Regions from separate parts of the Vibrio sp. SNU_ST1 genome, predicted to be linked through region 2. Evidence: predicted binding sites of a transcription regulator. Region 2 holds the regulator's gene; each other region holds the start of a gene.
What was found. The regulator CRP, encoded in region 2, controls carbon source genes, mostly activating them, when cyclic AMP is high. The targets are predictions, from matches to a motif close to TGTGANNNNNNTCACA.
Positions count from the first base shown of each region.

Region 1: the regulator CRP is predicted to act here: its motif matches at 4,820-4,835, upstream of Q5H80_RS04890 (ROK family protein).
Region 3: the regulator CRP is predicted to act here: its motif matches at 2,271-2,286, upstream of rppH (RNA pyrophosphohydrolase).

Region 1 is NZ_CP130748.1:1,083,604-1,091,125, reverse strand. It holds gene Q5H80_RS04900 (error-prone DNA polymerase) at 1-2,109, shown strand, start outside; gene Q5H80_RS04895 (chemotaxis protein CheV) at 2,419-3,360, opposite strand; gene Q5H80_RS04890 (ROK family protein) at 3,527-4,744, opposite strand; gene pyk (pyruvate kinase) at 5,064-6,512, shown strand; gene Q5H80_RS04880 (patatin family protein) at 6,691-7,522, opposite strand, start outside.
Region 2 is NZ_CP130748.1:2,914,436-2,921,957, reverse strand. It holds gene astA (arginine N-succinyltransferase) at 1-535, shown strand, start outside; gene astD (succinylglutamate-semialdehyde dehydrogenase) at 575-2,032, shown strand; gene Q5H80_RS13000 (DUF1338 domain-containing protein) at 2,252-3,043, shown strand; gene crp (cAMP-activated global transcriptional regulator CRP) at 3,229-3,861, opposite strand; gene Q5H80_RS12990 (phosphoribulokinase) at 4,103-4,972, opposite strand; gene Q5H80_RS12985 (YheU family protein) at 5,050-5,262, opposite strand; gene Q5H80_RS12980 (hydrolase) at 5,357-6,349, opposite strand; gene Q5H80_RS12975 (TIGR02444 family protein) at 6,626-7,096, opposite strand; gene Q5H80_RS12970 (ABC transporter ATP-binding protein) at 7,093-7,522, opposite strand, start outside.
Region 3 is NZ_CP130748.1:525,197-532,718, reverse strand. It holds gene ptsP (phosphoenolpyruvate--protein phosphotransferase) at 1-1,598, opposite strand, end outside; gene rppH (RNA pyrophosphohydrolase) at 1,601-2,119, opposite strand; gene mutH (DNA mismatch repair endonuclease MutH) at 2,736-3,401, shown strand; gene Q5H80_RS02340 (DUF6482 family protein) at 3,518-3,829, opposite strand; gene Q5H80_RS02335 (hypothetical protein) at 4,022-4,273, opposite strand; gene Q5H80_RS02330 (hypothetical protein) at 4,383-4,505, opposite strand; gene vpsR (cyclic-di-GMP-binding transcriptional regulator VpsR) at 4,840-6,174, opposite strand; gene lysS (lysine--tRNA ligase) at 6,451-7,522, opposite strand, start outside.

The sequences.
Region 1 (7,522 bases), 1.4 Mb from region 2:
CTTTATCAAGGTCGAGGATCAGCGGCTAATTCCGTTGTTTGTTACTGCTTAGAAATCACCTCTGTCGACCCAAGACAAATCTCAGTGCTGTTTGAGCGCTTCATCAGTAAAGAGCGTGATGAGCCGCCTGATATTGATGTCGACTTTGAACACGAACGCCGTGAAGAAGTCATCCAATACATCTACAAAAAATACGGTAGAGAACGGGCTGCGCTTGCTGCTACGGTCATTTCTTATCGCTTTAAAAGTGCGGTTAGAGATGTCGGTAAAGCATTGGGGCTACAAGAAACTCAACTTGATTACTTCATTAAAAACACTAATCGCAGAGATAAAAGCTTAGGTTGGCAAGCACAATTAACCCAATTAGGACTGCAACCTGACTCTTTAAAGGGTCAGCAGTTTATCCATTTGGTGAATGAAATCATCGGCTTTCCACGCCACCTGTCTCAGCACGTTGGTGGCTTTGTGATCTCTTCTGGCCCTTTGTATGAATTGGTTCCCGTCGAGAATGCCGCTATGCACGAACGAACCATAATTCAATGGGATAAGGATGACCTTGAAACCTTGGGGCTGCTTAAAGTCGATGTGCTTGCACTGGGTATGCTCTCTGCGATTCGTAAATGTTTCGACCTAATCAAACGCATTCACGGGCGATCACTGACCATTGCTGAGATCACTCGCCTTAAGGACGATCCTCAGGTTTACGGCATGATTCAGCGAGCAGATACGGTCGGGATATTCCAAATTGAGTCACGTGCGCAAATGAGCATGCTGCCAAGGCTTAAGCCGAATACTTATTACGACTTGGTGATTCAAATCGCTATCGTTCGTCCAGGTCCTATTCAGGGCGATATGGTGCATCCGTTTCTCAAGCGTCGAGATGGCATTGAGCCAATCAATTATCCATCTAAAGACGTGGAATCTGTACTGTCGCGCACCTTGGGTGTACCGATATTCCAAGAGCAAGTGATTAAACTCGCGATGGTGGCTGCAGGATTCACAGGTGGAGAGGCGGATCAGCTCAGACGTGCGATGGCCGATTGGAAAAAAAATGGCAACGTCTTTAAGTTTAAAAACAAGCTCATCGAAGGCATGCAAAAACGCGGTTATGAGACAGAGTTTGCCGAACAGATCTTTAAACAGATATGCGGTTTTGGTGAATACGGTTTTCCTGAAAGCCACTCCGCTTCGTTTGCGGTGCTAGCCTATTGCTCAGCTTGGTTGAAATGCTACTACCCAGAATGCTTCTATGCTTCCTTGCTCAATAGCCAACCTATGGGGTTTTATAGCCCATCACAGTTGGTACAAGACGCACAACGACACAATGTGGTAGTTCTTCCGGTATGTGTGAACGCCTCACAAGACAGCCACATAGTCGTTGAACATCAGAATGGTTTAGCGATTCGCTTAGGGCTGCGACAAATCAAAGGATTCAGCGAACATGGGATTCAAAGTGTGCTCGCCAATCGTCCACAATCCGGTTATCGCCATCCTAGCCAGGTGAAACAGTTATCGATGAATAAGAAAGATATCGAGCTACTGGCATCGGCCAATGCGCTACATAACGTATCGGGAGACCGCTTCCAGACTCGCTGGGCGATCATGGACTCCGCTTCTGATTTACCTCTGTTTAGCCAAATCTATGACGATGCTGGGGATGGACATGACGAACATGCACTGCACAAACCCAATGAGATGCAAGATCTACTCGAAGACTTCACCAGTGTCGGAATTTCATTGAATAAGCACCCAATCACTTTGCTAGAAGAAGCTAACCGACTTGGTCGGTTCACCCATATGAAAGACTTGAAACAACAAAGACACAAATCTATGGTCACGGTTGTTGGATTGGTCACAGGCAAGCAATCGCCCGGAACCGCGGCAGGTGTTACCTTTGTCACATTAGAGGATAACACGGGCAATATTAATGTCGTGGTATGGGGAGCAACCGCGCGCGCTCAACAGCAAGCTTATCTGACAGCCAAAGCGTTAAAAGTACAAGGAATATTAGAAAAGGAAGGCGAAGTTGTGCATGTTATAGCGGGTAAACTCATCGATATTACCGATGAAATTATTGGTTTGAACACCAAATCCCGAGATTTTCATTAACGAATCAAGTTGCCCTCCAAGAAACGCTAGAAACGAAAAAGGGAAGCATCCGCTTCCCTTAAATTCAAGTTGTTGAGTTATACCTCAACGTCCGCTTCCGTACGTCTTTTCTTAAATTCCCTATACAGTAATAAGCTCAAAGTCATGACGACTTTAGACGTTAACCATATCATTCAGAGGAACTACCTTAGATTGTGCGTGAAAAGTTACGTTAGTAGTTGAGCATATTTTGTTAAAAAACATGCAACATCAAATAATAGCAAACGTTTTCGCCAAGGTCATTCGAAACAAACCGTACAGCTGCATCAATTATAAAATCTGACGCATTCGCTCTTGAGTCACTTCAACTAAGAGGTCTGGTTGGAATTTAGAAATAAAGCGATTACACCCTACTTTCTCAACCATGGCTTCATTGAAACTACCACTTAATGAAGTATTTAGCGTAATAAACAAGTCATGCATTCGAGGATCAGTTCGAACTTCATGAGTCAGTTTGTAGCCATCCATTTCTGGCATTTCGGCATCGGTGATCATCAATAATATTTCTTGATTGATGTCTTTACCTTCATCACACCACTTCTTAAGTAAAGTCAGTGCTTCTAAGCCGTCACAACATTCAATAATGTTCAAACCAAGTTGCGACAAGGTGCCTTTGATCTGGTTGCGTGCTGTTGAAGAATCATCCACGATAAGCACATTACGGCCAACCATTTCATTCGCTAACTGCTGATCTAGAACACCGTCAGAAATCGACACATCGTAGTCGATGATCTCCGCTAACACCTTTTCAACATCGATGATCTCAACGATTTTGTGCTGCTCTTCTTCTTGGATATGCGTGATAGCAGTTAAGTAATTTGCTCGACCCGTAGTCTTTGGTGGTGGTTGGATTTCTGTCCATGTCGTATTCACGATATTGCGAACTTGTCCAACCAAGAAGCCTTGTACGGTTCGGTTGTATTCGGTAATGATCAAGTTGTTTTCTTGAGTCTCATCACGTGATGGTGGGAAACCAATCGCACTGCGTAAGTCAATCACAGGTACAGATTCACCACGTAAAGAAGCAACACCCGTAATGTGATGGTGAGAGCCTGGCAAGCGAGTGAGTACAGGCACTTTTAAGACTTCTTTAACTTTAAATACGTTAATCGCAAATAGTTGGCGACTATTTAAGCTGAATAACAAGAGTTCCAGACGGTTTTCACCGACGAGTTTAGTTCTCTGATCAACAGAATTTAAAACGCCAGACATACAACACCTTAGTGACAAATAATAACTGTGGCTACAATAGCCTAAATCGATAGGTTAAAGCAAAGTGCAAATACACAGATGCTTAAACTAAGTACAACAAATGTTGTTATACATAGTTTAAGTGCATGGAAAGGGTTCAAGGAAGGATAAAAACGATAAAAAAGGATTAGCCTTCAATCACTTTCATTAACAATTGGCCATCATATAAAGCTTGTTTAACAAGCGCAGCACCTGGCATGGTTGCTTGTTTATAGAATCGAGATTCCACCAGCTCTAAATCTTGATGGTAAACCGATAAACTCTGCTCTTCGATACACTTTTGAATCGCAGGATACAACACGCTTTTAGCCTGGTTGATAACACCACCTATCAAGATTTTCTCAGGATTGAAAAGATTGATCACAATCGCTATCGCGGCACCTAAGTAACGACCTAACTGTTCAATCACTTCAACAGCCAGTGGATCACCATCAGCAGCAGCAGCGCAGATCTGTTCAATTGTGACATCTTCAAACGCCGTTAGTGATGATGCTTCACCATTGCCCAGTCGTTCTTTGACTTGCTCACGGAGAGCCTGTGAACTAGCAACCGTTTCTAAACAGCCTCGATTACCACAATGACAAAGCTTGCCTTGTTTATCGATCTGAATATGACCCAGCTCACCGATGTTGCCGTGGCGACCTTGCAAAACTCGGCCGTCGAGAATGATCCCAGCGCCTACACCGTGGTGAATCGAGATAAGAACGGAATTATCATTATCTTGAGAGTGACCAAACAGCTTCTCTGCTAATGCCCACGCTCGGGTATCATTGGCAATAAAGACAGGTAGACCTGTTTCTTTGTAGATCTCAGGACCCAACGCTAAATTTTTAACGTTGTAGTGTGGCATCTGCAACACAATTCCCTGCTCAGAGTTTACAAGCCCCGGTAGCGTAACCGCAATACTTGTTACCCTATCGAGTTGCTCGGCATAAGTTTGGAAAAACTCATCAATTTCATGCAGAAGACGCGCAAGTACATCGTCTTGGTCACGTTCATGAATATCAATCTTGGTATCGATAAGAACATCGCCGCCCAATTCATGAAGCGCGATAGTGAGATACCCACGACCAAGACGCATCGACAGAAACTGCCAACCTTCATTATTGGTTTGCAGACCGACAGCAGGACGCCCACGAGTCGTGGCTTCTTGAACCGTCGTTTCGTGAATAAGGTGAGCTTCAATGAGTTCACGGGTAATTTTAGTAATACTCGCCGGGGCCAACTCACTTTGCTTGGACAGATCGATACGAGAAATAGGACCTTTAAGGTCAATTAGTTTATATACACGACCAGCATTGACCTGTTTGATATGATCAATATGGCCCGGTTGAGCCATGTACATTTTACGCTCCAGAAATCATCAACACGGTAATTTTTTTACTTTGCGAAGTAATTGTGAAGTCACTTGGTATATCGCCGTGACCCGTATCACGTATATACATGAATCTTTGTGTATCTAGTCAAATAGTTCGAGAAAAATTAGTACCTACATCGATAAATTGAGACTTAATTTTCTTAATGAAACATCGTTATTGAGCCCTGAATTCAATAATTAGATACAAATAAAGAAATATCCTCATAGCTCCCAATAAATAATCAATTAATGCATATACTTAATTCAGTCTTTTAAAAGATTACTTGGCCTCACTCTAGGAGTATTCATGACAGCCGAATTAAGAAAAACGAAAATCGTCACAACGCTAGGTCCTTCTACTGATAAAGGTAACGTGCTTGAAGAGATCATCAAAGCCGGTGCCAATGTCGTCCGTATGAACTTCTCTCACGGCACTAGCGACGACCATATACAACGTGCAGAAAATGTCCGAGCAATAGCCAAAAGACTTGGTACTCAGATCGCTATTCTCGGTGACTTACAAGGTCCCAAGATTCGAGTGTCAACATTCAAAGATGGCAAAATCCAACTTGCCGTTGGTGACCAATTTACTCTCGACAGTAGCCTAGGTTTAGGCGAAGGCAACCAACAAGCGGTCGGCCTTGATTATAAAGAATTACCTAACGACGTTTCAGCTAACGACATCCTATTGCTCGACGATGGTCGTGTTCAGCTAAAAGTAACCGAAGTGGAAGGTTGTCGCGTGCATACCAAAGTCATTATTGGCGGCCCTCTCTCGAATAATAAAGGCATAAACAAGAAAGGCGGCGGCCTTTCCGCAGAAGCCCTGACAGAAAAAGACAAGCGCGACATCGTCACCGCCGCACAAATCAAAGTGGATTACCTCGCGGTGTCTTTTCCACGCAACGGCGAAGACATGCACTACGCTCGTCAGCTCGCACGAGAAGCAGGTTTAGAAGCTCACCTTGTAGCAAAAGTAGAGCGAGCTGAGACGGTAGCCACTATTGAGAACATGGATGACATCATAATGGCCTCAGATGTGGTCATGGTGGCTCGTGGTGACCTCGGAGTCGAAATTGGCGACCCTGAGTTGGTCGGAGTACAAAAACAGCTTATACGCCGTGCTAGAGCGCTTAACCGAACGGTGATCACCGCAACCCAAATGATGGAGTCGATGATTTCAGCGCCAATGCCAACCCGTGCCGAAGTCATGGACGTTGCCAATGCGGTGCTTGATGGAACAGATGCGGTCATGCTTTCAGGTGAAACAGCTGCAGGTGATTACCCGGTCGAAACCGTAAAATCGATGGCTGAAGTATGTATTGGTGCTGAGAAAATGGCGGGAATTAACAACCAATCCAATTACCGAATTGATCGCACCTTTGTGACCGCAGAAGAAACCGTTTCGATGGCGACTATCTACTCGGCAAACCATATGGAAGGCATTAAAGGCGTAGTCACTCTCACTGAGTCAGGCCGCACTGCACTGATGATGTCTCGCCTAAGTGCTGACATGCCTATCTACGCGCTGTCTCGTAACGAAGGAACACTTAATCGCTGCACCTTGTACCGAGGTGTGACACCTATCTACTTCGAGACAGAAGCCAAAGACAGTTTTGACATTGCCCTATCTACGCTCACCTGCCTAAAAGAGCAAGAACATCTTAAGTTTGGCGATCTCGTTATCGTCACTCAAGGCGACATTATGGATGTGGCGGGATCAACCAACTGTATGAGAATCTTGCCTGTCACCTAATGTTTGCCCGTAAGGCGAAACGATTTGCCTAATCTCAAGACAAAAAAGGGTTATCGAACCAAGTTCAATAACCCTTTTTCATTTCAGAACACGACTCACTAACGATCAGCTTAACAGCACGATCAGCTCACAGCATGCTAATTCATCAACTTCAAATATTACTCATCAACCTCAAGCATTACTTCTCAGCAGCAATGGTTACCAACTGTGGCATGTGTGAACTGCGGGCATTTTTCGTAGAGGTATAAGTTTCAACAAATCGGTAACCGGCCTCTAAGCCCAATTCGTAATCGTGCAGTAAATCTTCTTTGTTGCTCATTAATGAACTTGATTTCAGCGGTTTACTTGGGGCAATTTGCACGACAAACGCATCATCTGGTGGGGAGTTCAAAAAATCCTGGGTCAATGAGTAAGTTTGGTAATGCACCATCAGCATATCCGCTAAGCCGGAATCAAACTTATCACCAATTAAATGACTTAATCTATAGATGTCATCCGCCCCGAATAACCATCGACCACCATTAAGCAAATCCAAATGTGATCTATCACGCTTCTGTTCTTTTGAGCTGAGGATTTGTTGTTGAAAGAACGAGCTCCAATCGGTTTTCCACTGTTCCACTTTTTGTTGCCAATGACCTTGAACACTATCAAAAGATTCGCGGAACCATTCCAGTTCTTCGGCTGATATTGGTTTGGGTGTTTTTGGGCCCGTACTGTTAGCTTGAACCTCGACCTCTTCCTCTAACGCTGGCTCAGTTCGGATTACAACAATGGAACGAGCTTGTCTACGCCACGCCTCTTGAACGGGGATACATGCTGATACACCACCATCCACATAAGCATTGTCGCCAATAAAGATTTCATCACTGTATAAGCGAGGGATCGCACAGGTTGCAATCATCACTTTGTACCAATCTTCACCCAATACTGGGAAGTAGTGATCTCGTAAGTCTTTAGAATCCGTGACGGCTGCATAGAAATGGCGATCGCCTAACGTTTGTCGTCCTAAA
Region 2 (7,522 bases):
TGCTGAGATGCGTGGCGTATCAGATGCTGAAGGTAACTCTCCTTTCTGGAAATGGCTGCAAGAGCACTTTTTCTCAATTGATTTTACGCTTGCTGATTACTTAACGGGTATTGGTAAAAAAGGCTTTATTGCTGACCTTATGCCCAAGCTGCCAATTTACGTGAACCTACTTAGTGAGGAAGCACAGGCGGTCATTGGAGAGGTACACGACAATACGCGTCCGGCACTTAAGTTGCTGGAACGTGAAGGTTTCACTAACCGTGGCTATGTCGACATCTTTGATGCGGGTCCAACGGTTGAATGTGATCTGAGAAATATCGAATCAGTGCGTCATGCGATTCGAGCTCAAGTGAAAATTGCAGAGCACTCTAGCTCTAAAGACTTCCTAATTGGCAATACCTCGTTTGAGAACTTCCGCGCAGTAGCCGCGAAAGGTGCGTATGACCAAGCAAGCGACACAGTGATTTTATCACCTGAAGTAGCAAGCGCTCTTGAAGTAAAAGAAGGCGAATTCGTTCGCATGTTGGCTCAGTAAGAGCGGCGATTATCTGTCGAAGATTTTAAGGATAGAAGTATGACTCAGTGGATAGCAGGACAGTGGGTGGCAGGTCAAGGCGACGCCATGACATCAGTAAGCCCATACAATAATGAAGTAGTGTGGCAGGGTGAAAGCGCAACACCAGCACAGGTTGAATCTGCAGTAGCAGCAGCTCGTGAAGCCTTCTTGGTTTGGAAAAAATTGAGCTTTGCAGAGCGTGAAGCGATCGTGTTGAATTTTGCTGAGAAAGTAAAAGAGAACAGCGAAGAAATCGCACAAATCATCGCAAAAGAGACGGGAAAGCCTATTTGGGAAACTCGTACTGAAGCGGGTGCGATGGCGGGTAAAATCGCTATCTCAATCCGAGCTTACCACGAACGTACCGGCGAAGCTTCGCGTGAAGCGGCAGGCAACCAAATCGTACTGCGTCATCGCCCATTAGGCGTAATGGCGGTGTTTGGCCCTTACAACTTCCCAGGTCATCTGCCTAACGGTCATATTGTTCCGGCGTTGTTATCGGGTAATACCGTGGTATTTAAGCCTTCAGAACAGACACCTTGGACGGGTGAGTTTGCAATGAAACTGTGGCAAGAAGCGGGTCTTCCTGCTGGCGTAATCAACCTAGTACAGGGCGCTAAAGAGACAGGTATTGCATTGGCGGATGCTAAAGGCCTTGATGGCGTGCTATTCACTGGCAGTGCTAATACCGGTCATATCCTTCACCGTCAATTCGCGGGTCAACCGGGCAAGATGCTGGCACTAGAAATGGGCGGCAACAACCCTATGGTGATCAGTGACCAATACGGTGATGCTGACGCAACGGTTTATACCATTATCCAATCTGCTTTCATCAGTGCAGGTCAACGTTGTACATGTGCACGTCGCTTGTATGTTCCTGTTGGCGAGAAGGGCGATCAACTGCTCGATAAGCTCGTTGCGGCTACCTTGAAGATTCGTGTTGATCAGCCATTCGCTGAGCCAGCACCCTTCATGGGACCACAAATCTCGGAAGCGGCAGCTAAGTTCATTCTGGACGCGCAAGCTAATCTGCAATCGTTAGGTGGTGTAAGCCTAGTCGAAGCAAAAGCGGGCGAAGCGGCGTTTGTTTCTCCGGGGATTATCGATGCAACCAACATTGCTGAGTTGCCAGATGAAGAGTACTTCGGCCCATTGCTGCAAGTGGTTCGCTGCCAATCGCTAGAGCAAGCCGTTGAACTGGCTAATGACACACGCTTTGGTTTGTCTGCAGGCCTAGTTTCAACCGACGATTCAGAGTGGGAATACTTCGTTGACCATATCCGTGCGGGTATTGTTAACCGTAACCGCCAACTAACAGGCGCAAGTGGTGATGCACCATTTGGTGGCCCGGGTGCTTCAGGTAACCTACGCCCAAGTGCTTACTACGCGGCTGACTACTGTGCTTACCCAATGGCGTCAATGGAAGGCGGTGAAACTCAACTGCCAGCGACGTTTAGCCCAGGTATTGAGCTGTAGTTTAGGCTAATGAGTTATAGAACTGGGCTCATTCGCTAACAATGGAGAGAGGAAGTAGCAATTACACTTCCTCTTTTCATCCACGTCCAACACCTAGATTGGGCGGTAGATAATAATAGAACAAGTATGTCACAGGCTGATGGCTGCTGACTCTATGTCCAGCCTCTCCCTTTCTAATCCAAATTACTAGCTTGCTAGAACCTCTGACAAGGAGTCACCATGACGCCCGATCTACTCTTTAAATCATTATGGGACGATTACATTCACAGGCTTTGTCCATCGGCTGAGAAAGTTCATCATCTGCTGAAAGAAGATGAAGCGCTGATTAATGATCACATTGCATTACGTACTTTCAATGTTGCCCCTTTGGGCATTGAAACACTGGCTAAGCCTTTCCTTGAATTAGGCTACAAGGCTTGTGGCGACTACTTGTTTGAGAGCAAGAAGTTAGTGGCTAAGCATTACGAGCATCCAGATCCAAAACAACCAAAAGTGTTCATTAGTGAGTTGAAGGTCGAAGAGTGTTCAAGCGACTTACAACAGATCGTTGCTAAGTTGGTTGAGCAAGTTGACGCAAGTAAGCTTCAAGGTCATGAATTCTTGTTTGGGGGGCGCCTTTGGGGTTTGAGCTTCACGGATTTCCAAGCGCTAGCAAAAGAGAGTGAATACGCGTCTTGGTTAGCGGCTCATGGCTACGGTGCAAACCACTTTACGGTGAGTGTGAACCAACTCGATGCTTTTGGTGAAGTGCAGGCAGTGAATGATTACCTGAGCGAATCAGGCTTCACTATCAATGCATCTGGTGGTGAGGTGAAAGGCTCTCCAGAGGTATTATTAGAGCAATCATCAACAATGGCAGACAAAGTCCCAGTTTCATTTGTCGAAGGCAATGAGATGATTCCTGGCGGCTTCTATGAGTTCGCTAAGCGTTATGCGATGGCCAATGGTGAGCTATATACAGGTTTTGTCGCGGCATCGGCTGACAAGATCTTTGAAAGCACCAATGGTTAAAGAAAAATAAGAGCAAGGGATTTTCCCTAGAGATGCGGGTACGCTTCGCTTCGAGATACTTTAGAATAGTGAAGTCCGATTTCTAACTTTGCTTCCCGCATCTGTTCTCTAGATCTTTAGAAAACAAAAAAAGCCACTAAATTCGCATTTGGTGGCTTTCAAATTTTTGGCTCAGTTAATCGAGATTAACGAGTGCCGTATACCACGATGGTCTTACCGTGTGCAGAAATTAGGTTCTGCTCTTCTAGCATCTTCAAGATACGACCTACGGTCTCACGAGAACAACCAACAATCTGGCCAATCTCTTGACGAGTGATCTTGATTTGCATGCCGTCAGGGTGAGTCATTGCATCTGGCTGTTTTGCTAGGTTTAGTAGCGTTTGAGCGATACGACCTGTTACGTCAAGGAACGCTAAGTCACCAACCTTTTGGCTAGTTACTTGTAGACGGTTTGCCATTTGCGCTGAAAGACGCATTAGAATATCTGGGTTCACTTGGATAAGTTGACGGAATTTCTTGAAAGAAATCTCAGCAACTTCACAAGGAGATTTTGCACGAACCCATGCAGTACGCTCTTGGTCTTCTTCGAACAAGCCAAGCTCACCGATGAAGTCACCTTGGTTTAGGTAAGAAAGAATCATTTCCTTACCTTCTTCGTCTTTGATAAGAACTGCCACAGAACCTTTAACGATGTAGTACAAGGTTTCTGCCTTTTCACCAGCATGAATCAAAGTACTTTTTGAAGGGTACTTATGAATATGACAGTGTGAAAGGAACCACTCTAATGTTGGATCGGTTTGGGGTTTACCTAGAACCATAATATCTTACTTCCTCTGCAGGGTATGCTTGCCGCTTTCCATATTTTAGCTAAGCCTGAATTGACGTAGCTAGGATAAGAGCACTCGTTGAGTGCTGCAAGCTATCTTGTGTTTCGTTTAAGAATAGTATCCTTTTTCAGGTACTATTTCTTGATTTTAATCGTGACCAAGCTACGATTTTTTACGCAAAATTGTGCACATGATCACGGTATGAAAAGTAATCAACCAGAATGTTGTTTTGTTAGCCTATTTTCCCGGTTTCTATAAGTTGTTGCAGGATAGGCCTTACAATGAGCTCCATAGCAAAACTCATCTTGCCTCCTGGCACTACAAGCGTGTTATGACGTGACATAAATGAGCCATCAATCATAGCCAACAGGTAAGGGAAATCGACGTTTTTGATGCCGCGCAAACGTATAACAACGAAGCTTTCGTCTAAACTTGGGATCCCTTTTGCATTCAGTGGATTCGATGTATCTACGGTAGGGACACGCTGAAAGTTGATATGAGTTCGCGAAAACTGCGGGGTAATGTAGTTAAGGTAATCATCCATTGAGCGAACAATAGAATCCATCACCGCTTCGCGAGAGTGACCACGATCGCGTGTGTCACGAACGAATTTCTGGATCCACTCCAAGTTTACGATAGGTACCATGCCGATAAGCAGATCGACGTGTTGAGAAACATTGATGTCACCATCGACTACGCCACCGTGAAGACCTTCGTAGAACATCACATCTGAGTTTTCAGGGATCTCTTGCCATGGCGTAAAGGTGCCGGGCATTTGATTGTAAGGCACTGCTTCATCGAAGGTATGCAGATAGCTACGGACTTTTCCCGTGCCTTCATTGCCGTATTGACGGAAGAAATCTTCTAATGCACCAAAATCGTTAGCTTGTGGACCAAAGTAGCTGATGTGCTTACCTTGCTCGCGAGCCTTACGGATCTCGACATCCATCTCTGGTCGAGTGAAGCGATGGAAACTATCCCCTTCAACCCAAGCTGCCTTCACGTCCATCATATTGAACATTTTTCGGAAGGCTTCTGAGGTAGTGGTGGTGCCGGCTCCAGATGAACCCGTCACCGCAATAATTGGATGTTTAGCGGACATGACAACCCTTGTCTTTTGAGTAACTTACTTGTTAGCAATCGTTTACCACTATAACACGGCTCCTTTATGAGCGCAGCTTAGAAGCGTTTTGTGACTTGAATATCAACGGTTTCATGCAGTTCAGAAAACACGATACTCACTTCTCCTGAGGCTAATTGATGTTTCACTTGGTCAATTTTGTTTTGCAGTGAAATTTCTATGTCACCATAGTCTGTACCTTCACGCAGTACGAATTCTTTGATGAGGTTTTCCAGTGTCTCTGGCGCAATTTCTTGCCATGGGATGATCATAAATACTTCTCTCTTTTATGTTCATGGATAGGTTTATTGATGTCGAAATGAGTGAGTTTAGTTATATTTTACTGCTATTTACTAAGGCTCGTCATTATGCCGAATCTTGTAGACTTTCATAGTAGGCGGGTAATGCTTCTTCTAACCAAAACCTTGGCTTGAGTGTGCTGCCAGTAATGAACCCCACATGACCGCCTTTTTGAAACAGTCGATAATCGATGTTATCAGGTAGAACGAACTTTGGAATCACATCATCGGTCATGAAAGGATCGTCTTTGGCATGAATGATCTGAGTTGGCAGTTTGATCTTCTTGAGTTTAGGCAGTGCGGAGCATTGTGCATAATAATCTTGGGCATTTTTGAACCCATGCAGAGGCGCCGTGATTTGTTCATCAAACTCATACAGTTTGGTGATCTTCTTAATGGTTTCCGCTGTGACCCCCAGCTTTTCCTGTAGCAGGTTAACTTTTTTCAAGGCGTTTGATTTTAGAGAGTTGAGTAGATACTTCTTATAGAGCTTGGAGAAGCCCTGCTCAATGCGACTAGAACAACAAGCCAAGTCAAATGGAGCAGATACTATGGTCGCCGCCGACAGCAATGGGTCGTCTGCATACTCAGCCAAATAATTCGCCAGCATGTTACCACCCAAAGAGATACCAACTGCAACTTTGGGGTTGTTGGGGAACTGCGCGTGCAGATGCCTTAGGAAAAAGCGCGCATCTTCGACTTCACCTGAATGGTATGCACGAGCCAAGCGATTTGGTTTTCCGCTGCAACCTCTAAAGTGCATCATCACTGATAGCCAACCATCTTTAGCAAATGCATTCATCAGCCCGTTGGCGTAAGGGCTCTCAAAGCTCCCTTCTAATCCGTGGAATAGAACGAATATTGGCTTGTTACTTTTATCATCATTGCTTGGCGTGTCACCGTCTGGCGATTCACTCCATGCAAGGTCTAGGAAATCGCCGTCGGGAGTTTCTAAGGTCTGCCATTGAGGAGCAAACAACGCCTGCTTTCTAATAAATCTTGGCACTAAGGTTTGTAAATGTGGATTCGATAGGCCAGCGGCAGCGGTAAATATTGTCATAAAAACAGTCCATGCTTCTTTTATGGGCTTTGATAAAGTGTTGAGCTTTTAGCGAAACGCCCACGTTTTTATTTGAGCTTGGTTGATTCTTAGCATAAGCGCAAGGGTTTCACTGATATGATCGACCAAAACAGGCGATGGGTAACTGGTTGAATAATATCAAGGTTGGGCGTATTAAAGACTCCCCCAAATGTGTTTTAGTCAGCATGCGATCATGGTAGCGAGCGAGCGCAGTTAAGCTTGGAGCTTGATTGAATAAAAGGAAAAGGAAATGCGTTAGGGCTGTGGTGCTGGTTCAGAAAAAGCGTCGTAGAGATTTTCCGCCCCTAATAAACGACAGTACTGTAAAGCGAGCGGTGATTGTTGGTTCGCTGTAAGCTGAAGAGACTTAATACAGTCGACGAGGTCGGACTGTTGTTGCTTTTCAAGCTGCAGCTCAAATTGTAAGGCTTCACGGTAGAGTGAATCAACAACGTGTGCTTTGAGGTGTTTACGCAGCTCTCGATAACTATGAAGCAAGGTTTCAGAGCGACTTAAGCATTGTTGCACCTTGTGCCACTCCTCCTCAGCGAAAGAGAGTTGCTGCTCATCAAGCCATTTGAGAAGCAGCAGTAGATTGACGTTGCCATGGAATTGGTTTTGCAAAGCTAAGCACGCATCCTTAACACCGCGCACACTGTAATACTGAAGGCTAAATTGCCATAGTCGTTCCAGTGTTAATGATATTGGTGCGTGCTCTGGGCTCATAAGCTATCCATATCCAGTTCCATCTGCTCAAGCTCTTCTTGAGTGGACATCCAATCCATTTCAACTTCTTCTAGCTGTGACTTACTGCTCGCTTGTAGAGCGAGTACTTTATTCAGTTTAGCCTTATTTTCAGCTTCATAAAGTGAAGTGTCAGATAATTGCTGTTCAGCCTCTTCAAGATCAAGCGTCAACTTATCCATTTTCTTTTCAAACTGAGTCAATTGTTTGCGAATCGGCGCGGTTAGTTTTCTGAACTCTGCTTCTTTACGTTTCTGCTCTTTTTTTGCTGCTGCACTGTTGGCGCCATCTTTTGCTGGTGCCAATGCTTGTGCTTCTTTGCGCTCAACTTTCTGTTGTTCGGTTAGCCACTTGTAGTAATCGCTTAAATCACCATCAAACGGTGCTACTTGGCGGTCGTGTACAAGG
Region 3 (7,522 bases), 840 kb from region 2:
GGATGATCAAGGGTAAAACGAATGCCACGCCAACCAAGGAATGGATTGTCTTCTTCTATTGGGAAGTAAGGTAACGCCTTATCTCCACCAATATCCAAGGTTCGCATCACCACTTGCTTCTCAGGGTAACTCGCAAGCACAGAACGATACTGCTTGAATTGTTCGTCCTCTGACGGAAACCTTTGCTGCAACAAGAAAGAAATTTCGGTTCGATACAGACCAACCCCATCAACCCCTTGGTTGATAGCGATGTTAGTGTCTGCACTCAAACCCGCATTAAGCAGAATCTCGACTTGCTTGTCGTCTTTCGTTTTTGCCGGTAAGTACAGTTCTCGATTGACCATAGAGGAGAGCTCACTCTCTTCTAGAATCAGCCCACGATACTCTTTGAGCAGGTTTTTAGTCGGTTCAATAAAGATCTCACCGCTATACCCATCAACAATCGCTTGCTTACCATTAGCTTGCGAAAGGTTAAGATTAACCCCCATAACAGAAGGAATACCCAAAGCTCGAGACAAAATCGCTGCGTGCGAGTTCGCCGCCCCTTCCAAGGAAATAACCGCTAATAGTTTTTCTTTAGGAATAGACGCTAATACAGAGGCCGTTAACTCACGAACCACCAAAATAATCGGTTTATCTAACGTGCGCAGCTCGTGCTCTGAGTTATGAAGGAAATAGAGCAGCCTTTGACCCAGTTCGCGAATGTCTTGTGCCCGCTCTCGAAGGTAGACATCAGACATACGGGCAAAGCGGTTAGAGTAACTCTCAACTACCTGTCTTAATGCCCAATCGGCCTTGTCACCTTTTTGAATTTGGCTTTTCAGATCCTTACGCAACATAGGGTCGTTGAGTAAGTGGGTAAACAGATCAAAGATCGCCAACGCATCTTTGTTGATTTCACTATCTAAGCGCTTTCGCATGCGCTTGAAGTCGTTGAGGGCATTTTCGACCGCAACCGCCAACAACTCATGCTCTCTTTCAACGTTGAGCGTCGATGCTGGGTAAACATCGGTTAATTCAGGTTGTGTGTTGTCCCACCATAAATCACCGATAGCAACACCGGATGATGCAGCAATACCTTTAATGGAAGGCAGCTTTTGTTGCTCAAGAAGCCAATGGCCTTGAGTTTGGGCATGCGCCACAATAACCGCAAGTTGAGCTGAGAGAGTGACAAGGAAAGACTCTTCCATTTCACTGAATAAACGAGGAGATTTCTGTTGAATAACCAAAACGCCAAGCACTTGCTTGCGATGGATAATCGGAGTGCCTAGAAAAGAGTGGTAAACACTTTCTCCTAGTTCTGGAAAAAACTTATAAGCTGGGTGAGCAGATGCCTGTGCAAGGTTAATAGGTTCAGCACTTCTTTTGACAAGGCCAACTAAGCCTTCGTCAAAACCAATGTGAATACTATTCCCTTCAAAGATCAGGCCTTGAGTTGCCATCAACTCAAGGCGCTGCATATCATTATTCGCTAGATACACGGTGCAGCACTCTGTCTGCATCGCACTGCATGTCTCTTTCACCAAAATATCAAGAGCCGTCGACACATCTTCAACTCTTGATACGTGTTCAACTATTTCCCTTAGTTGGCTGAGCATGCTTAACCTCTACGCAATTTGCGTTTTCCTTTTGTTTTTCGCTCTTTAAACGGCATTGCTAAAGATGCGAATTCCTTCATTGCTCGACGGTAAACATCTCGCTTGAAAGAAACAACTTGTCGAACTGGGTACCAGTAACTCACCCAACGCCAACCATCAAACTCAGGTGTGCTTCCACGCTGCATATTGATATGCGATTCATCGCAATCTAAGCGTAAAAGAAACCACTTCTGTTTTTGTCCAATACAGACAGGTTTAGAATCCCACCGAACCAGTCGTTTGGGCAGCTTATAGCGTAACCAATGACGACTTGTCGCGACGATCTTTACATCCTTTTTAGTAAGGCCAACCTCTTCATACAACTCGCGGTACATTGCCTGTTCCGGAGTCTCACCTTCATCTATTCCCCCTTGAGGGAATTGCCATGAATGTTGCCCGTATCGTTTAGCCCAGAAGACCTGACCATGGTTGTTACAGATTACAATACCAACATTTAATCGGTAACCATCGCCATCTATCACTGGCCAACCTCTATCTAAATTTTTAATTACACTGATTTTTCCACATATCCCCAATCGGAGCAAACTTAGTGACGTGACAAGCGCTATATTTATGAATAATAACTACGAATATGGATAAGTTTCGCTCAAATCTTAGTTACCCACACAAGAGTGAGACATAGACCACATTTATTCACCTTTTCTGTGAATAACTATGTGAAGAATTACCCGCAATCGTTTTTTTTAATCCATAGATTCATCAGAACCAAAAACCAAAAATCACCCACCACCAACAAAAACAACTTAAAATCAATCAATTAAAATGAAACCATCAATTTTAAAAACATGAGAAAAGTAAAAGATCTTTTAAAAACCGTCCGTGGTCAAAGATCAACCACTCCGATGTTTATCCACACTAGTAAGTGAAAGATTCATTTCAAACCCTATTAATCAAGCAGTTTATCCCCTACAAACCCCTGTTTATTTATCCACCAAATTAATATTTCAATTAATTACCTTCATGTCCTGTGGATAACCATGAGTTTGATCCCTTCTCTAGCAAGGCGATCATTTCTTAACCAGTCGTCATATGGTGATAACTTCTGGTAAAATCATTTTTTTGATCATGCCTTTTATTATGAAACCAGAACCACAAACACAACAAGAGCTGTTAGACAGAGCATATGCTATTGCAGGAATGACCTTCAAAGAGCTCGCCGATGAAGCCAATATGGTTGTACCAAACGACCTAAAGCGAGATAAAGGCTGGGTTGGACAACTATTGGAATGGCACTTGGGTGCGCCAGCTGGCAGTAAACCAGAACAAGATTTTGCCAAGCTCGGGATCGAGCTAAAAAGTATCCCGATTGGCTATTCAGGGAAGCCACTCGAAACCACCTTTGTTTGTGTCGCGCCATTGATGGGCGTGCAAGGCATAACTTGGGAAACCAGTCACGTTCGAAACAAGCTGTCTAAAGTGTTGTGGATCCCAGTAGAGGGAGAAAGAGAGATCCCGCTGACAGAAAGGCATGTAGGATCCCCTTTATTGTGGACACCAAGCCAGGCTGAAGACGAACTATTGAAAACAGATTGGGAAGAGTTGATGGAATTGATCGTGTTAGGTAATGTTGAACAGATAACAGCAAGACACGGCGAAGCACTGCATTTACGACCAAAAGCCGCCAACAGTCGTGTGTTAACAGAAGCTTACGGTGCAAGTGGAAAACCAATAAAGACCAAACCTCGTGGTTTCTATCTACGAACTCAATTCACCCACAGATTGCTGACAACCTATTACGCATAGAAAGCCATTACGCATAGAGGTTTTTATCTAACGTAGATAGGCTAAAAGATCAGTACGTTATAAACCGTCTCAATTTAGAAGTAATTTCTCACTACAACGCTCGTTAAAAATACTCTCTAATGAGGTTTGAGCGCCAGTTCAATATCGCAGTAGCTTTGGTTTGGTTCATTACCAAACTCATCATACGCGTTGTGCAAGCGAAGGTAGGCCTTTTCAAAGCCGAGCCGGAGTAATTCCTCTTTCACTTGCTCCAAGGATCCAAAGTGAAGCGGCTCGCCGTCTTGCTTCACCGGTTCTAGCTTGTGTTTGTACTCCACCGCCAGTAAATATTCAGAGATATCAGAGCAACCAATAACGTACACTTTCGGTGTCTGATAAGAGTCTTTGTGCTCTCCATGTAACCACATGTCTAATTGATGCTTCTGCATAGTCAGCCTCCCTTGCTCTATAAAGCTTAGCCGAACTATTTACCTTTACTAGATAACGACTTAAAAAAGCAAAAAAGAGAAGCAAGAGCTTCTCTTTTTTGGCCAGTTCTAGTTCAAAAATTTGCACTTTCGACACCATAACCATCACTGTGACTTATCTTAGGGGTTGAACGGTGCTATCAACCCCGCAGATTACGTCGGTATTCGCGCACTTAGGACACGACGAAGATGGCGTACTCGACGTTCAATCGTGACGACTTCAGGCTCAGAAAAACCAATTGGTCGACCATCGGCTTCAAGGCCAATATCTCTCAATAAGTGGGTATTGTTCCACGGTAGATCATATGAACTACGACGAACTTTTCGTTGCCATTCACGCTCTTCACGACGAAGATCGGCACGGATAAGGACTGTTGCTAGTTTTAAGTATACTGAGTGACGCATGATAACTCTCCAGTTGTTGAATCAACTGAGGAAAAATAGCGTGTTAGATCGAATGAGGGCTTCTCACTTAGCTGCTATTTTTCCGCAGCCAAATAAGGGTACGGATCTATTAGTTAGGTTTATCTTGGGTGTTTCGATCGGCCATCGCTGATGTGTGTGACATATCAGTCACCATGTCAGTACACGGATCAAACGACGCGCAAATATGCTGTATAAAATCGAAATGTTTCATTTGCGCCTCCAAGCTAACTAAAAAATCCAAAAAGAAATGAGGTAGTAAAAGCAGACAAGTCTTTGTTAAATCGTTGCTTTCACGGTTAAAGTTTAACCAAGTGAGTGTATTATTCAACCGATAATTGGTTAACATTTTTAAAACAATGCATTCGCCTGAAATATCAGTTTCATATTCATTTACATATAACATATTCACTATGATTATATAAAATCACAGCATATCTCTCTTAGGACTGAGCTAGAAAACAACGGACTCCCCTTCAGAAACAAAAAACCACGTATCTACGTGGTTTTTAATTTACAGTGACTGAATAAAGTCATATAGAAAGAGTCTAAACAACGCCCTCAGATATAAGACCGTGTTTATTGAGTAAGCGGTACATAGTTGCGCGTGAAACTCCAAGCTCCTTAGCGGCCAAAGACACTTGACCACCATAAGATTCCAACACAATGAGTAAAGCATCTCGCTCTGAACGTTCACGGATACTTTTCAGACTGCGGCGTTCATCATTCTGTTTTGGTAAATCCAGCTGGTGATCCTCAATGATCACAGCATCTGACATCAACACGACGCGTTTGATCTGATTCATCAATTCACGAACGTTGCCTGGCCAATGGTAGCGACTCATCGAGCGTATAGCATCATCTGAAAAGCTCTTCGCTTGCGCATTAAACTCTTTCGAGTACTCACGCAGAAAATGATTCGCCAGTACTGATATGTCACTAACCCGCTCTTTCAAGCTAGGAACATGAATACGCAGAACATTGATGTAATGATAAAGCTCTTCATTGAAGTCGCCCTCGATCAATGCCTTTTCAATATCAGAAGAGTTAGCAGCCAAAATGCGAACATCAACCGACTTAGCTCCCTTCGAGGTTTCAATTTTCCCTTCTTGTAAAAAGCGTAAAAGGTTCAATTGTTGATTACGAGGCATCGCTAGGACATCGTTGAGTAAGAGGGTTCCACCATCGGCTTCTTCTAACATACAAGGCGCTGCCGTTGCAGGGGCTAAGATACCAAACATCTCAGTCTCTATCCTCATTTCAGATAGAGCACGGCAATTCACAGTTAAAAATGGTTTCTGAGCTCGCGATGAATTTTGATGAATGGAACGTGCAATTGTCTCTTTTCCTGTCCCACTCTCACCGTAAATCAAAATACTGACATCTGTGGGGCCAATTCGCTTTACTTGGTCTCTCAAGCGTTTCACCGCCACAGAATCACCTAGTAGACCCATATTGTTGTTAATACCGTAGTTTGGCCATACTTTCTGCTCAAGTTTGAGCATACCCAGTTGATGACCAATGGTACTCAATAGCTGAGCATCAGGGATTGGTGCCGTGAAAAAGTCGATACAGAAGTTAACGATAAATTGGCAGATTGTATCTGAGCTCAATTGCGATTCACGGATAAAAGCAAGCCATCGAACTTGCTTGTTGTTGCTCACGAGGTTAGCGATACCATTAAGGCTAAACTCATCATGACTAAGATCCACAATGCCAATGCAGGGGCCAATATCAGTAATTAAGGCATCGGCTTTTCGTAAATCTGCACACTGGGTACATTGCCAACCCACTTGTTCTAACACTGATAACCAGGGTTCGTACGCACCACCAACGACGATAAGAGAACCTGGTAAGGAATCCATCTTAAATTGAGTTCCCATCCTTCTTCCTTATTCTATTTTTATTTTTTTTCAATCAGGCTAACACGAGTTAAACGAATCATACGGGTACAAAGTGCCACAAGATCGTATTCAGATCCGATACGTATAGTAATGAGACTATCTTAGATTTTTTGTCTCAATGGTAAGACTATGTCATAAATAATCATTTTTCGAATCAAGAGTGCGGTACGAGCTAGGTTTTGACGCTAAAAACCGAAAAAGCCACCCGAAGGTGGCTTTTAAATTGAATCGGCTGTTACAGCCTGTCAGCGAAAATTACGCTTGAGGACGCATTGCCGGGAACAAGATCACGTCACGGATTGTGTGCGTGTTAGTAAATAGCATCGCTAGGCGATCGATACCAATACCTTGACCCGCTGTTGGCGGTAGGCCGTGCTCTAGTGCAGTAATGTAGTCTGCATCGTAGTACATAGCTTCGTCATCACCCGCGTCTTTTGCGTTAACTTGTGCTTTGAAACGCTCGTCTTGGTCTTGTGCATCGTTAAGCTCAGAGAAGCCGTTCGCAACTTCACGGCCACCAATGAAGAACTCAAAGCGGTCTGTGAAGAATGGGTTACTATCGCTACGACGAGCCAGTGGAGAAATATCCGCTGGGTAACCCGTAATGAACGTTGGTTGAATTAGCTGAGGCTCAGCCGTTTCACCAAAGATCTCTTCAAGAAGCTGACCACATGTCCAGAACTTCTCAACGTACAGACCCACTTCTTCTGCAATTTTAACCATCAATTCTCTGTTCTGAAGATCGTCTTCAGTCAGAGCTTGAATGTTTGCATTTTCAGGAGTGTAGTGTTTGATTGCATCGAACATGCTCATACGAGCGTAAGTGCCACCGAACTCAACTGTTTCGTCGCCGTAAGGCATAGAAGTAGAACCAAGAACGTCCATCGCAGCTGTGCTTAGCATCTCTTCCGTTAGATCCATTAGATCTTTGTAGTCAGAGTACGCTTGGTAGAATTCCATCATTGTGAATTCTGGGTTGTGACGTGGAGAAAGACCTTCGTTACGGAAGTTACGGTTGATCTCGAATACACGGTCAAAACCACCAACTACTAGACGCTTAAGGTAAAGCTCAGGTGCAACACGTAGGTACATGTCGATGTCTAGTGCGTTGTGATGAGTGATGAATGGACGTGCTGTTGCACCGCCTGGGATCACGTGCATCATTGGCGTTTCAACTTCTAGGTAGCCTTTTGAGCTCATGAAGTTACGGATTGAAGACACAAGCTTAGAACGCACGATGAATGTGTTACGAGAGTCTTCGTTCACGATTAGGTCAACGTAACGCTGACGGTAACGCATCTCTTGGTCAGTTAGACCGTGGAACTTT